Regions from separate parts of the Mesobacillus sp. genome, predicted to be linked through region 2. Evidence: riboswitches for the same ligand, from Rfam matches in the RefSeq annotation. Region 2 holds a riboswitch; the other holds the start of a gene.
What was found. Region 2 has a riboswitch for cyclic di-GMP ahead of AC3EBE_RS23900 (anti-repressor SinI family protein). Riboswitches for the same ligand answer to the same signal wherever they lie in the genome.

Region 1 (7,790 bases), on a different contig from region 2:
ACAAGCCATTCAGAAAGCTGACCGCCCATTTTGTTGTACAGTCCCTGGGCAACCAGATTGTCTCTCGCTGTTTCCCAGGTCATATAGGCATAATTATTTTCCCTGATATATGCCAGGCAGGCTTCGAATAGCCGCTCACCCGCCTTATGTCCCCTGGCCTCCGTTGTCACGAACAAATCGTTGAGGATGGCTGCCCGTTTTACCTGCAGCGTGCTGAATGTGAAATATAATGTAGCGAAACCAACTAGTTTTCCGTCTTTTTCAGCGACAAATTGCAGTCCTGCTTCAGGATGGTCCAAAAGATGCTGAATCAGGTTTTTTAGATCCGTTTCCTTTGGCTTTGGTTTTTGATAAAAATTGACTATATAGTCAAGCATCAAATCATAAAGCAGAGGAACATCCCGTTCCTCTGCATTTCGTATTATCAGTGCCATAATCAGGCCTCCCAATCATAGATTTGTCTAAGGTCGCTGCTTTTTTCTATGATGACTACCTTCTGTTCGTACCCCTTCAGGATTTCCGATATCTCCGGTTTGCTTTTTTCTTCATAATAGCGGTTCCAGGCAAACATTTTCCTGAACATCGCGAAGGTTGGCTTGTAATTGGACTGTTCAAATCCAAGCTTTTGCAGAATGAACCTTTTGATGATCCTGACTGTCCTTACAGCATACGGCGGATCCAGCAGGATGATGATATCAGCATTTTTAAAACTGGCATGAACCCATTCATAGTGGACGCCTTCAATGATCCAGGCATCTCTGCCGATTATACTGCGCAGATACGCATCTCTTTCTTCAGCCTTTCTGCGGACCTCCCCAGTATCCAGCCTTTGCCATACTACGTTATCGAGCTCATAATGCGCGATACTTAACTTTGCAGAAAGCCTCTTCCCCAGAGTCGTTTTTCCACTGCCAACAGAGCCAATTATGTGAATTTTAGCAGGATTTTTTTTGCTCATGCATTGCAACCACCATTTGAATTTCAGATGGATACTTATTCGCTTTAGAGATTGAATTTCCTCTTTTTTTCTACAGAACTTGACTATGTATTGCTTTTTTGGGAAGTGGGTTGACTTTCTACGGGAAATAAAAAAAGCTGCACGTATGCAGCTTTTTGAAAGTTATTTACACTTCTTTTAAAGTCTGGATTTCCTTAAATGCCTGGTGAAGGTTCGATTTTACCGTGATACCTTCAAGGTTCAAGCCAAGGGTTACCATTGTGTGGGCAACCTCTGGACGGATTCCTGTCATGATTGTTTTCACACCGACCAGTGATAATGCGCTGATTACTTTGAACAGCTGGTCCGCTACCATCGTATCAACGATCATTACACCTGACACGTCAAAAATCAGATGAGTAAGCTTAAGCTTAACTGCTTGCTCAAGAGTTTCTTCCATCAAAAGCTGAGCTCTTTCTGTATCCACATTACCAACTAGCGGAAGCACGCCAACGCCCGGCAATAATGGAACGACAGGCACAGATAGCTCAAGAAGAGCCGTTTTCGCATTCTCAAGGCTCTTTTGGTGAGATTCCACGAATGTTAAGCTGAAGCTGTAGATTGCATGGTCCATGAGCGGGTCAATGACTTCCAATACAGCAAAGACTGTTCCAGCAGTCATATCCTTCGCTTCTTCTTTAATCGCATTCCAGATATGGGCGCGATAATAGCTAGTATCTTTAAGCGCTTCGTCAAGGGATGCACCTAGCTTATAAATGTATTCTCCTGTGTCTTTTCCCCATTGTGTGATGCTATCAAGGCCTTTTTGCCTGTCTTCATGCTCAATCAGGGCATGGCCGAAAAGACTGATGAAGTTGGCGCGAATCTCAAGAATCTGGCCTTCAATTTTTTTCAGGTCATGTTTTTGTGCTTCCGTAAGCTGTACCGCAGAATATCGGTCATCATGGACCGCTTTTGCTATTTCATGCTTCCTATTAACAATTGCTTCACCTAATAACTTCAATTCATTGTTCATTCAATCTTCCTCCAAATGTTCCAAAAAGAAATTATAATTTATCATTTAACCGTCAGATTCATTTATACACTGTTATCATCCATCATAACGCAGGTGGAAGAAGCAGGACAAGTTTTTACCCTTGGGCTGGAATATGCCTTAATTAAAAATACCTCCGGCGCCAGGGCTGAAACCGCTTTGGGACACCAACACTTCTGTTACTCCCAATTCCTCTTTCATCATTTTTAGAATGACTTTATAAGCAGATGGATTGTACCATTTTTCCATGCCGAGCTGTTCATAGATCTTATATACTCCCAGCTTCCTGGTCCGTTTTCCTCCGCTTCCATCACCCATCCAAAAATCATCGATGGTAATCCTGCTGGCCACTCCTTTTAGCTTTTCAGGAAATTCCCTCGAGCAGGGCAATAACGGCGAAATCGTCGCCTGTGTCAATACACCAGCAGCGGTGATTTCCTTTAACGCCTTCATCCTTGCAGGTATCGGTGGAGCTGATGGAGCAAAGGCTTTTCTGATTTCTTCTTTATCTGTTTCAATCGTCATCGATATCCTGATTTTATTGCCGAACTGTTTAAATAAGTCGAGATCTCTTTTTACAAGCGGTGAACGGGTCTGGACGAACAGAAAGTCAGGCTGGACTTCAAGCATGACCTCCAGAAGGCTTCTTGTCAGCATGGTTTTCGCTTCTATTGGCTGGTAAGGATCTGTTGCCGACGACATAAAAATCGTAACCGGCCCTTTCTTCTTGGCCTTGACCAATTCCTTACGCAATAATTCAGCTGCATTCGCCTTGATATCTACCCAGGTTCCCCATTCTTCCTCGCGAAAAAGTGAAACCGGAAGCTGCCTTACATAACAATAGCTGCAGCCAAACGCACAGCCTGCATACGGGTTTAGGGAATGGGAATACTCACTCAGCAACCCCCTCCCCGGGGTCAGGATACTTTTCGATAGAATATCATTGATGTTCAGCTTCACGGAATCACCACCTTATTGTTAATCACTTTTATTATTATATAGGCTGGTTTTGGAAAACGTGGATTTCAGGTACGGGGTTGTGTTGGTAACTTTTGTAACAAACCTTTTATTAGGATGAAATATGAGGTTGTCCAGATTTTTGCTATTCAATGACAGGCAAAAAATTGGTCTAGGACTGCTTAAAACTGAGCTTAAATCATTAGTTCAAGTTTGGAAGCAGTCCTTTTTTATAAAAGTAGGCAATCAAGTTCATCATTGTTTCCGGCAATTTCTTTGGGAAGCGCTTGTGCCGGTAAAACTTGTAGAATGCGCGCTTCAGGTCATCCCACTGTGAGCATTTCTTGGTCTGGCGGAAGCGTGCGACGTCAATAAGACGGACGTTTCCTTCCGGAGTGATGATGATATTCCTTAAATGAATGTCCGAGGGATTCAATCCTTTTTCCCTCGCAAGCTGAAGGGCGGCATCAACCTTTTTTATATGCCGGCCGGCAATGGGGATTCCATTAACCAGGCAATTGAACAGCGTTGTACCATGAATATAATCAATCACGAGATAATTGCTGCCTGATTCGTGCAATGACGGGAAGAACGGATTTCCCTTTAACTCTTGATATATTGCCGCTTCCTCAGCAGCTATGTGCTCAAATGACGGGAAGAATACCTTCAGGACAAGCTCAGTCCCGGCTATCCGAAACGCAAACGCACTTCTTCCTTCCCCAATCAGCTCCAGCCGATCATCCATGCCCTCAAGATTCACCCTCGACCCCTTATGACGATATACCACACTCCGCGCCAACTCACCATACAAACTCACCCTCACCCCTCCTCTCTAACCATTCACCGCTTTACAGCACCGGGGGTCAGACCCCCAGCGCTTCACCGCATTAACTCAGTGGGGGTCTGACCCCCGGCGCGTTAATGTGATGAAGCTATTTGTCTTTTATTACTTTGATCATGTCTTCGTCCCAGCTTTCTACGCCTTGTTCGAAGGTTAGCTTTGTCTTGAAGTGGTAGGAGATGGCTTTGCTGGATACTGGTACGTCTTCTGGGAGCTTGAAGGAAAACGGAACTTTGTCGTTTTCATCTGATTCGATCTTTGTCTGTATCTTAATTGCTATGTTATCGATTTCCTTCTCTGCTCCTGTTTTCTCATCCACCATGACCAGGGCGCAGTCTATCTGTTTTAAGTGCTGGTCGATTGTTCCGCCTTTTATTAGAAATTGCCCATTCACTGCTTCTCCCGGCCTCAGTACATCCTTCTCCAAAACAAGGTCAATTTGTGCTGACCCGACGCCCATAAGCGACATATACTTTCTTAATAACATTCCTGATCCTCCATCTAGATTAAATTACTTCTTTCCGCCTGAGTATCGATCATCAAGACGCTTCTCGATCTTTTCGAGCAGACGCTGATCCATTAATAATTCTTCCCGGTTCTTCTTGACAAGTTCCTCAAAACGCAGCTGTTTTTTCTTCATTCGAACCACACTCCATTAATAAAATTTATGTTGCTTATTTCAAAAATGCTTTTATCGTAATAAAAAAACCTTCACCGGAAGCGGTGAAGGTTTAAAAACAAATAAAGACCTTCACCAAATATGGTAAAGGTCTTGCTAACAACTGTCGTTGCCAACAAAGCCGGGAGAAATCTCCGTAATGACGACTCTGTTGTAAAAGCTACTCCCCTTTAGGAGAACTATTCAAGTTTATAATTATATCATACATGACACAGAAATATCCGTCAAATCAAACGCTTTTTGAGTATCTGACCAAAGGTTGGCAATATTCAGGCTGCCCTACTTGCCGTTGCCATTGCCTTTTCCGGAGCCTTCATTGCCGCCCTTGTCTACCTTGCTGCTTTCATCTTCCTTAGGGCCCGCTTCATCTCCGTTAGAACCCTGATCCTTCTTTCCTTTAGCCTTTTCAGACTCCTCTTTTTGTTTCTGCTCTTCAGCCTTCTTGTTTTCTTCACGCTGCTTATCTTCGGCTTTTTTTGCTTCTTCCTTCTTTTTCTCTTCTGCTTTTCTAGCTTCTTCTTTTTTCTTTTCCTCCGCTTGCTTCGCGGCTTGCTGCTTTTGTTCTTCAGCGTTCTTAGCAGCAGCCTGTTTTTGCTCGTCAGCTTTCTTAGCAGCCGCAGTCTTTTTCTCATCCGCTCTTACAGTCGCAGGCTGTGCTGCGGTCTTTTTATCACTGCTCTTAACAGTTGTTGCTGCATTCGCCAGTAAAGTTGAAGTTGTTGTTTCAGCTGAAGCAGTATCATCTGCTTCTCCTTCTGTCACTGCCCCGTCTTCTGTCTGGCCAGCCCCAGTTCCATTATCCTCAGCATCAGCACTATCTCCATCGCCTGCTTCAACATCTCCAGACTCCAATGAGTCATCTTCAGAGGCGGCATCATCTGCTTCTTCCTCATCAGAGCCCTTCTTCTTGCCTAAGGCCAATCCTTTTTTCTCGACACCAAGCTGTTTAACAGCTTGTCCAAATCCAAGCTTTTCTTCTGTAAAAATAGCAGCAACTTCATCTACGGTAATATCGGCTGTTTCAGCCAGCCAGAAAATCTGGGCAATTTGACCATATCCAAGCCCTTGTTCACGAAGCTCAGCCACCTTTTCCTGATCAAGCCCCTTCACTACATTCGCAACAACCTTTGCCTCTTCGACAGCTTCTTCCAGCTCTTCCTCCAGTTCGCCTTCTGCATCCTCTGCAAGCTCGTCCTCTACTTCAGCAACGTCTTCTAACTGTTCAGTGAGTTCATCCGCGCCCTCTGAATCGGTTTCTTCCTCGACAATCACTTCAGTCACTTTTTCCTGAGCTTCCTCAAGAGCAGCTAAATAATCCTCTAAAGCTGCTTGCACAAATTCATCTTTCTCTTCAGTAGACATAGCTGTTGCTTCCGCAAGTCTCTCACTCGCAAACTCAAGCAGCAGCTGGGCCTCCTTTTCATCATCGAAGGTCACTAACAGCTTTAGCTCCTCAAATAATTGATCGAAAGTAAAAAAGAATTCATCTGGTGTAACGCCCGGATCTGCCGTTTCGATTACCTCATCGGCTGATACACCCGAACCAAAGGCAAGCACCCCTGTCAAAACTGCTGTTGTCAAAAGCTTCTTCATTCTAATTCCCCCGTTATAAAGTTTGAACTAAAATCGATAAAAAATAAAAAAGTGCTGTCCGAAGAACAGCACACACCGTACGCTATGTGAATCTTCGGCAACTGGCTGGCATAGTCCGAAAGACATTAGCCCCTGTAGTTTTGCGTCGCCAGGTTTCCCTGGTTTTGCCATTATCGGATTTTAATTCTACTTATATCTTACTTTTTCGACAGGAAAAAATAAATAGAAATTTTTCAAATATTTACTTCGCTTCCTCGCCAAATTTTCCTTCATGATAATCACGGTAAGCCTGTCGGATTTCTTCCATTGAATTCATTACGAACGGGCCGTACGCCACTACTTCTTCCTTGATCGGTTTTCCTGAATAAACGAGAACCCTGGAGCGGCTATTTGCTTTTAGCTGCAATTCGCTTAAGCCTTCCCCGCCATCATTATACGAAAGAGTTGCAGCTGAGGATTTTTTCAAGTTTGTGCCGCTTTTCCCTGTATTCAAATCACCGGACAGGACGTAGATGAATGCATTATGTCCTTCCGGAAGTTCGTATGAGAATTCCGCCCCCTCTGATAGGATGATTTCGGAAAGGGTGAACGGCAACAATGGCTCCAGCGGACCAGTTACTCCGGCCGTTTCACCTGAGTAAACCTTCAGGAAACCGCCATCAAACTGAACAATCGGCGCTGTTTCAGAGTATACATCCTGATAGGATGTTGTCGTATTCTTTAAGCTTTTAGGCAGATTAAGCCAAAGCTGCAGCGTATGGGCGATATCCTGGTCAACCGCCTCTTCTGCATGCCTCGCACCTGATCCGGCATTCATATATTGGATGTCCCCTGACTCAAGGATACTGTGCCCGCCATGATTATCGATGTGTTCAAGCCTGCCATCTATCACATAAGTGATCGTCTGGAAACCGCGATGCGGATGGTCAGAGAATGTGCCGCGCTTGAACCAGTCCTCCGCCATCAGGATAAAAGGATCAAGCTCCCTCCACCTCTGCGGATTTAAAACCAGTCCTGCCTGGACATGCGGTAAATCTTTTTCCTCATATTGTACAGTCCAATGATCCTTGATTTCTCTTTGGAACATCTTCTATTCCTCCAGTACATTCATTATTTAGTTAACTATATCCAATATACAACATCAGCTTACTTATAGTAAGCTAAGCGCTCTGCATCATTTTCTTTACGCATTCTTTTGTAAAAAGCGTTCCTCAATTCAGTTTCTAGCTCTTTTTCTATTTTAGCATCATCCTCCTTCCTTTATAATTAGCTCATACAACATGTTCCTCATACTTGAAAAAATACATAATGAGTGAACCGATAATAATAGAAGAAATAATATTTAAAGGCGCAAAGGAAACGCTATGCGGCACACTTTTCCTACCCGATCACATCGAGCAGCTTGTTCCAGCGATGGCATTTTTAGCAGGCTCTGGCGGTGAGTCTGAACGTTATGGAGATGCTTGGGGATTCAAAATGCGGGTCACTCTAGCTCAACACTGCAATGAACACGGCATTGCTGTTTTACTTTTTGACAAGCCTGGCAATGGCGGTTCTACAGGCAGCTGGGAAGAGCAGGACTTTCATGACCGTGCTGCAGATGCACTGGCAGCAGTCCATTTTTTGCAATCAAGAAGCGAAATTGACAGAGAAAAAGTCGGCTTGATCGGCCACAGCCAGGGAGGTTGGATTGCCCAGCTCTCAGCAGCCAAGTATGAAGAGATCAAAT
Region 2 (6,810 bases):
GTCCAGAAATGGCCTAAAAGTATAGCAAAGGGAGTCTGTTTCCTTTGAAAAATCCGATAAAATCCAAAAAGGGGTTCGGAATGAGACCATTCCGAACCCCTTTTGTCTACAAACTGAATCCCGCTTCAGCTTTTGCTGCAGCGGGATTTTTTATATTACTTTCCTTCCATGTCTTCTTTATGTTCCATATCCTGATCTTCCTTCTCATCCATCATGCCGCCCTGCATCTTCATTTTCTTCATGTAGCGCTCATTGGCAACCTGGTCGATTGTTTCCCAGCTGGATAGCTCGGGATGTTTATCTTCGTTTTCAGCAATGAATTTATCGGCGCTTTCCTGGTTGGTGAAGAAGGCATACCCATATTTCATTGGTGTTTTGAGATCAGCTTTTACAGGAACAGCGGTATCAGCTTCAATCCACTCGGAAGTAACATAGTCGCGGACCCATTTTTCCTCGTATTTTATTTCATCTTTCCTTTGGGAGTTCAGAAGGCAGCCTGAGTCATCAAAGAATACATACTCACCGTCTGCTGTTTTTGCCTGGGCGGTGAACACGCCCATTTGGTCGGACTCCGTGTATACCTTCATATTGCAGAAAGCACATACATCCTCTTTACCTGGCTCATGAGGACCTTCACCATGATCGTGCTTCTCCTCTGTCACAGAGGCTGTTCCGGCTTCAGTTTCTGTTTGTTTCTCCTTGTCAGCGGCGGAATCGCCGCATGCAGAAAGAGCCAAAATGAATAAGGATGCTATGAATACAGTAAAATATTTTTTCATAAAAATAACCTCCTTTAGTTACGGAATAATCGTAACAGGGAGTTGTGATTAAAATGAGAAAAATCCGTGGGAAAAGCGTGAGATTGCCCGATTTTATATGACTTTTTTGTGACATTATGACACAAGCAAGCCACAAAGCTTCAAGCGGGTTGGAAGTAGGAAAAAGGAAAAAGTAAACGAATATTAATAATGTTGTGCCTATTCAGATAAAGGTTTATGATTCTTATATAGACTAGTATTTGGAAATTAGAGGGGTGCACGAAATGAATGAGAGAGAGGCACTTATTTTTAAACTAGTAAAAGAGGATCCGTTCATCTCACAAATAGATCTGGCGATGAAATCGAAACTATCTCGTTCTGAGGTAGCGAGCTATATATCGGCATTAATCAAACAAGGAAAGATTCTTGGCAGAGCCTATGTATTGCCGGAGAAAAGGCAGGTGCTTTGTGTAGGAGGAGCGAATATCGACCGGAAAATCTGGTCGAAAAGCAGGCTGGAGCTTGGCACGTCCAATCCAGCGGAAAGCTCCAAATCATGTGGAGGCGTAGCGAGGAATATTGCTGAGAATCTGGGAAGGCTGGGCAGCGATGTCAGTGTGCTGACAGTAGTAGGGGACGACCATGAGGGGCATTGGCTGCTGGAATACACGAAGGCATTCGCCGATACGACTCCTTCGCAAATCATGCATGGCCAATCTACCGGAACTTATACCGCAGTGCTGGACCATGAGGGTGAAATGTCGGTTGCTCTGGCCGAAATGTCAATCTATGATGCTATTACTCCTGAATTCATCGACGGAAAATGGGCCTATTTTGCCTCATCTGATTTAATCATGCTGGATACCAATTTTCCAGCTCAGGTCCTGGAATGCATTATTACGAGGTGCCGCAGAGAAAATCTGCCATTATGCATTACGCCGGTGTCCTCCCCGAAAGCAAGAAAGCTGCCGGAAGATTTAACGGGTGTGACCTGGCTGATTGCCAATAAGGATGAGGCAGAGGCGATATCACACATCAGCATCGAGAACGAAGGCGATTTTTTCAAAGCAGCCGAAAAGATCATCCATAAAGGAGCAGAGAAAGTCGTCATCAGCCGGGGAGATAAAGGCCTCGTCTATTTTACGAAAAAAGGTGAAGCTGGCGTGCTGATTCCGCCTGCCATATCGGTGATTGACGTGACCGGTGCAGGCGATTCGCTAGTTGCCGGGATCCTCTATGCCCATTTAAACGGAATACAGACCGAGGATGCCTGCAAAATAGGGATGGCCTGCTCGATCCTGACACTTCAGACAATCGAAACGGTAAATCCAATCTTGAATAACAAGCAATTGCTGGACACATACAAACAAAACTTTAATTAAGAGGGTTAGAGAATGCTAGAAAAGTGGCTTGAATTTTCAGAGGAAGTACTCGAAGCGAAAAAAACAGGCAAACCGATCGTAGCGCTGGAATCTACCATTATCTCCCATGGAATGCCTTATCCACAAAATGTCCACACTGCGAGGGAAGTCGAGGAAATTATCCGGGCTTTGGGAGCTGTCCCAGCGACAATTGCCATCCTTGCCGGAAAAATAAAAATCGGTCTCTCAGACGAGGAGCTCGAATATCTCGGTCAAAGCAGAAATGTCGAAAAAACAAGCAGGCGGGACCTTCCCTATCTATTAGCAGCGAAGAAGGATGGCGCCACCACGGTTGCGGCAACGATGATTTGTGCAGAGCTTGCGGGAATCCAGGTATTTGTCACAGGAGGAATCGGCGGTGTGCACCGTGAAGCGGAAGTGACAATGGATATTTCAGCAGATCTGCAGGAACTGGCAAATACAAATGTTGCCGTCGTATGTGCAGGGGCAAAGTCCATTCTTGATCTTGGGCTTACCCTCGAATATCTGGAAACCCATGGGGTGCCTGTCGTTGGCTTTGGCACCGATACACTCCCTGCCTTTTATACAAGAACAAGTTTATATAAGGTGAACTTCCGGCTGGATTCAGCAGAGGAAGTCGCTGAACTGATCAGGACAAAATGGGAGCTTGGACTCAATGGAGGCGTCGTGGTCGCAAATCCAATCCCAGAGGAACAAGCCATGGAAGAAAGTCTGATGAATCATGTCATAGAAAAGGCCCTCCAAGAAGCAAAGGAAAAGAAAATTGAAGGCAAACAGGTCACACCATTCCTTCTTGCCAAGGTAAAAGAATTAACAGATGGCAAAAGCCTCGAAGCCAACATCGCCCTGATCAAAAATAACGCAAGAGTTGGAGCCGAAATTGCCTTGAGCCTTATTTGATAATGGGGAACTGGAAGGACATTTAGAGAATTTGTAAATGGGGCAGGGATATCCATACCTATAGCAGCTTTATTGGGAAGATGGGAAGGCGCATGAATGAAATCAGCAGCCATTTTCACAAAAAAAAATTAACGTCGACAAAGAGGAATTAGAATCAGCCACTAGCTGGTTCTTTTTTTGGTATAAAAAGAATTCCAACTTTATATTTTAGTATTAACACTATTTCTTCGACTTGATTGAAGAATTCCTGAATTTGATAAAATCCAGATAATAGGAAAAATCATCTTTGCTGATCCCGCTCCTAATTGCCTCTTCAATAAGCAATAGCCATTCAGAATCGAGAGAGATTTCTCCCTTTTTTAGTTGAGTTTCATTGCCCATCAAGTATTCGACTGTGGTATCGAGCGTCAACGCCAAGCGCGATAAGACCTGGACTGAAGGATTCTCCTGGATTCCTCTTTCGATATAGCTTAAATAGGATTTCGATACATTTGCTTTTTCCGACAGTTCAGTGATGGAATACTTTTTTTTGATTCGCAATCTCTTAATTTTCTCTCCCACTATCTTCATTTGGCAATTCTCCTTAAAAGACATTCGCTTATTCATTATAACGAACAAATTGTTCTTTTCAAAATGCGATATTGTAAGATAACTAGAGATAATTCTTGTAAAAGAACGATATTCGTTCTTTTTTAAGAATTTTTGACTAATTTTCGCCTTTTCCAGAAATGATTCCAATGGACTATACTCAATAAAGATAATCTGGACAACCATGGAGGTGTTGTTTGCTGTGTACAGAAAAAATTGTGATCGATGCAATCGTCCGTCCTTCAGCAGCTGTGAGCAGGGTGAATGGCTATGCCCTGTATGTGGCCATGATCTTACCAGCTATCGATTTTTTCAGGCTGGAACATTTGAAAAGAGAACGGCTTTGCCCAGCTGGATTAAAGGTGTTTACACCAGGAAAGATTTAAATAGAAAATCAGATTCAAGTTTGTGGGGGTAATGTTTAAAAAAGAGTTCAACAATTCCGGAGATAATTTGACAAAGATATCTAGATAATAACTTGAAATTTCTGAAAACTAACTGTTTTCCATACTGTTTTTGTAATTCCTTGGAAGAAAAAAGAAATAATCAATCAAATCCAGCCGACAAATACTTACAAGATAAAAAAAAAGAACCATATACAATGAGATTGGGAGTTAAAGATGAGATAAAAGGCACAGAAAAAGGCAAACTTGTTGAAAAGCGGGGACGCAAAGTCACGGATCTAAGGTGCAAAGTACTATGATGGCCGGACTGCCTGGAATACACACGTATTTTGGGGGGAAGAACTTGATTAGCGAAAAGGCAATTACCGAAGAATTGGACCAGGAATGGACGCAGCTCATAATGGAAGCAATGGAAATGGGATTGAAGATAGAAGAAATCAGGGAGTTTTTACAAAGCTTCAACGGCACAGGACTTTAAAAGTACATAGAAAAACATCATAATGAAATGAATCGGGCAGCTCTCTTTGAGGTGCTTTTTATTTTTTGATTAGATACTGTTAAAGCAAAATATTGATTTATAATACTCTGTTGCTCTTCGTTCCAGGCGCGAAGACTCCTTCGGGATGAAGCGGGACAGGTGAGACCCCGGTAGAAATGGCCCGAGAAGAAGGGGCCATTTTACCCCACAGGAGCAAAGCGACGAGGAGGCTCACCGCACGCCCCTAGAAGAATTCGCTCTTGAAAAAGCCGGCAATTGGGCTTTTTCATAATTCTTCAGAGGAAAGCGAAGCGCCTGGAACGGAAATCAACAGCATATTTTTACAGAACTATCATTTAAAGAATTTAATTGTGACCATAAATAAAATGGACAGCGATCGCCCGCTGTCCATTTTATTTATTATGAAGCTTCCATTTGTTGAATTCGAGGAACTCACGGAACTGGTCCTTGGTGATGCCGGAATCCATTGCTTCTTTCACAAGATTCACCCAGTCAGAATCCATATTCTCCTTATCAGGCTGTTCATGGATCAGATTGTCAACAGGGATATTAAGGACTGCTGCAATCTTTTCAAGGAATTGGATTGAAGGGTTCGTCTGGAGATTGCGTTCCAGTGAACTCAAATATGATTTGGCAACTCCGGCTTGTTCTGCAAGCTCGGATAATGACATTTTCTTTTCCTGTCGAAATCTTTTAACGCGTTCACCGATCACAGCTATCCACACACCTTCTCTATTTATAATTAAATAATAACAAATTTCCTCGCATAGTTCCATATTGAGAACGTTTCATAGAACAATTATAACCAAAATACCATGCAAAAGGATTGTTTTCTAAAAAAAGCTGCATGAAACATGTTGGGAAAATTACTCAAAGGATTTTTTTACCGGCATTGGCTGCTGTTCTTTCGTTTAAATTTTGCAGGAAACCCATCCGGAAATGCATTTATCAGGAAAAAAGGGTAAAATGGCAGTAATTAGTATAGGTACGGGGGAATACGATGCAAAAAAAGTACTTGCCGATATATGAGGAAATCGCGAAAAGAATCCAGGACGGCCTTTATCCGCCAAAGACCATCCTTCCATCGGAAAATGAGTTTGCCGACATGTACCAGACATCGAGAGAAACGATTCGCAAGGCGCTGAACCTGCTGGCCCAAAATGGATATATCCAAAAGATCCGCGGCAAAGGCTCTCTTGTCCTTGATTTGAAAAGGCACCAATTCCCGATCTCAGGATTGGTCAGCTTTAAGGAACTCGCGGAGAATATGGGCGGCAAAGCAGCAACCGCCGTCGAGGAGTTTGCTCTTAAGGCTGCCGATTGCGAAATTGCAAAGGAACTGCATATTGATGAAGATGATTTGGTGTGGAAGGTTACCAGAGTCCGGCAAATTGACGGGGAACGAATCATCCTGGACAAGGATTACCTGGTCGAGAAATATGTTCCTGGACTTACAAAGGAAAACTGCCAAAATTCCATATTTGAATACATCGAAAAGCAGCTCGAAAAAAAGATCAGTTTTGCCAAAAAGGAATTCACGGTGGAGGAACCGACCGAGGAAGATCAGTCCCTGCTGGATATGGAAGGCTATCAGGCGGTCGTGGTCGTGAAGAACTATATTTATTTTGAGGACGCCACCATGTTTCAATATACAGAGTCAAGGCACCGCCCTGACAAATTCCGGTTTGTCGATTTCGCGAGGCGGATGGATACAAAATCATTATAGAAATTAGTGATGAAAACTATAAAAAGAAAGCTGCCAATCGGCAGCTTTTTTTAATGCTTTGGATATTTACCTACGAGGTGAATGGCACTGATGATTCTTTTATTGATCCAGGCTCTGTTCTCCTGGGTATTAAGCTGTTCAAATACCATCTTGCGTCCATCTTCTGTGGTGACATAATGGCTCGGAAGCGTGTTCAGGCTGATGGCGATGATATCATTCCTGCACTTCTTGCAATTGCAGAAAGTCTGATAATCCGGGCTCATCATTAAAACATTGACAAGAGTCGAAACCACTTCTTCCATTACGTTGACATAATTAATATTCACAGTGTTCCTTCTCTCCCTATTGATGTCCTACTATTGATTATAGTGGATAATGTCAAATATAAAATGAAATTTTTTGCTTTTTAAAAATATAGGTCTTTGGACCTTTGTTTATTCTAAGATTTGGATAGATGTTTTAGCTTCAGCGGACAGGGAAAGTTTAATAGTGGATATAAAAGAAAAGGAGATGTTATTCCTATGGCTAAAAT

Region 1: another riboswitch for cyclic di-GMP. It lies ahead of AC3EBE_RS05625 (DUF5667 domain-containing protein); the one in region 2 lies ahead of AC3EBE_RS23900 (anti-repressor SinI family protein).

The regions. Positions count from the first base shown of each region.
Region 1 is NZ_JBYNSB010000015.1:3,082-10,871, reverse strand. It holds gene AC3EBE_RS05660 (GNAT family N-acetyltransferase) at 1-434, opposite strand, end outside; gene AC3EBE_RS05655 (P-loop NTPase family protein) at 437-958, opposite strand; gene AC3EBE_RS05650 (STAS domain-containing protein) at 1,125-1,973, opposite strand; gene AC3EBE_RS05645 (SPL family radical SAM protein) at 2,112-2,951, opposite strand; gene AC3EBE_RS05640 (protein kinase family protein) at 3,151-3,765, opposite strand; gene AC3EBE_RS05635 (sporulation protein) at 3,881-4,276, opposite strand; gene AC3EBE_RS05630 (FbpB family small basic protein) at 4,301-4,429, opposite strand; gene AC3EBE_RS05625 (DUF5667 domain-containing protein) at 4,748-6,061, opposite strand; cyclic di-GMP riboswitch class I at 6,155-6,240, opposite strand; gene AC3EBE_RS05620 (pirin family protein) at 6,303-7,148, opposite strand; gene AC3EBE_RS05615 (alpha/beta hydrolase family protein) at 7,370-7,790, shown strand, end outside.
Region 2 is NZ_JBYNSB010000063.1:24-6,833, forward strand. It holds gene AC3EBE_RS23875 (nitrous oxide reductase accessory protein NosL) at 156-779, opposite strand; gene AC3EBE_RS23880 (carbohydrate kinase) at 1,043-2,140, shown strand; gene AC3EBE_RS23885 (pseudouridine-5'-phosphate glycosidase) at 2,153-3,061, shown strand; gene AC3EBE_RS23890 (helix-turn-helix domain-containing protein) at 3,281-3,631, opposite strand; gene AC3EBE_RS23895 (hypothetical protein) at 3,847-4,035, shown strand; cyclic di-GMP riboswitch class I at 4,283-4,368, shown strand; gene AC3EBE_RS23900 (anti-repressor SinI family protein) at 4,397-4,531, shown strand; gene AC3EBE_RS23905 (helix-turn-helix domain-containing protein) at 4,945-5,265, opposite strand; gene treR (trehalose operon repressor) at 5,553-6,278, shown strand; gene AC3EBE_RS23915 (late competence development ComFB family protein) at 6,329-6,604, opposite strand; gene AC3EBE_RS23920 (type 1 glutamine amidotransferase domain-containing protein) at 6,800-6,810, shown strand, end outside.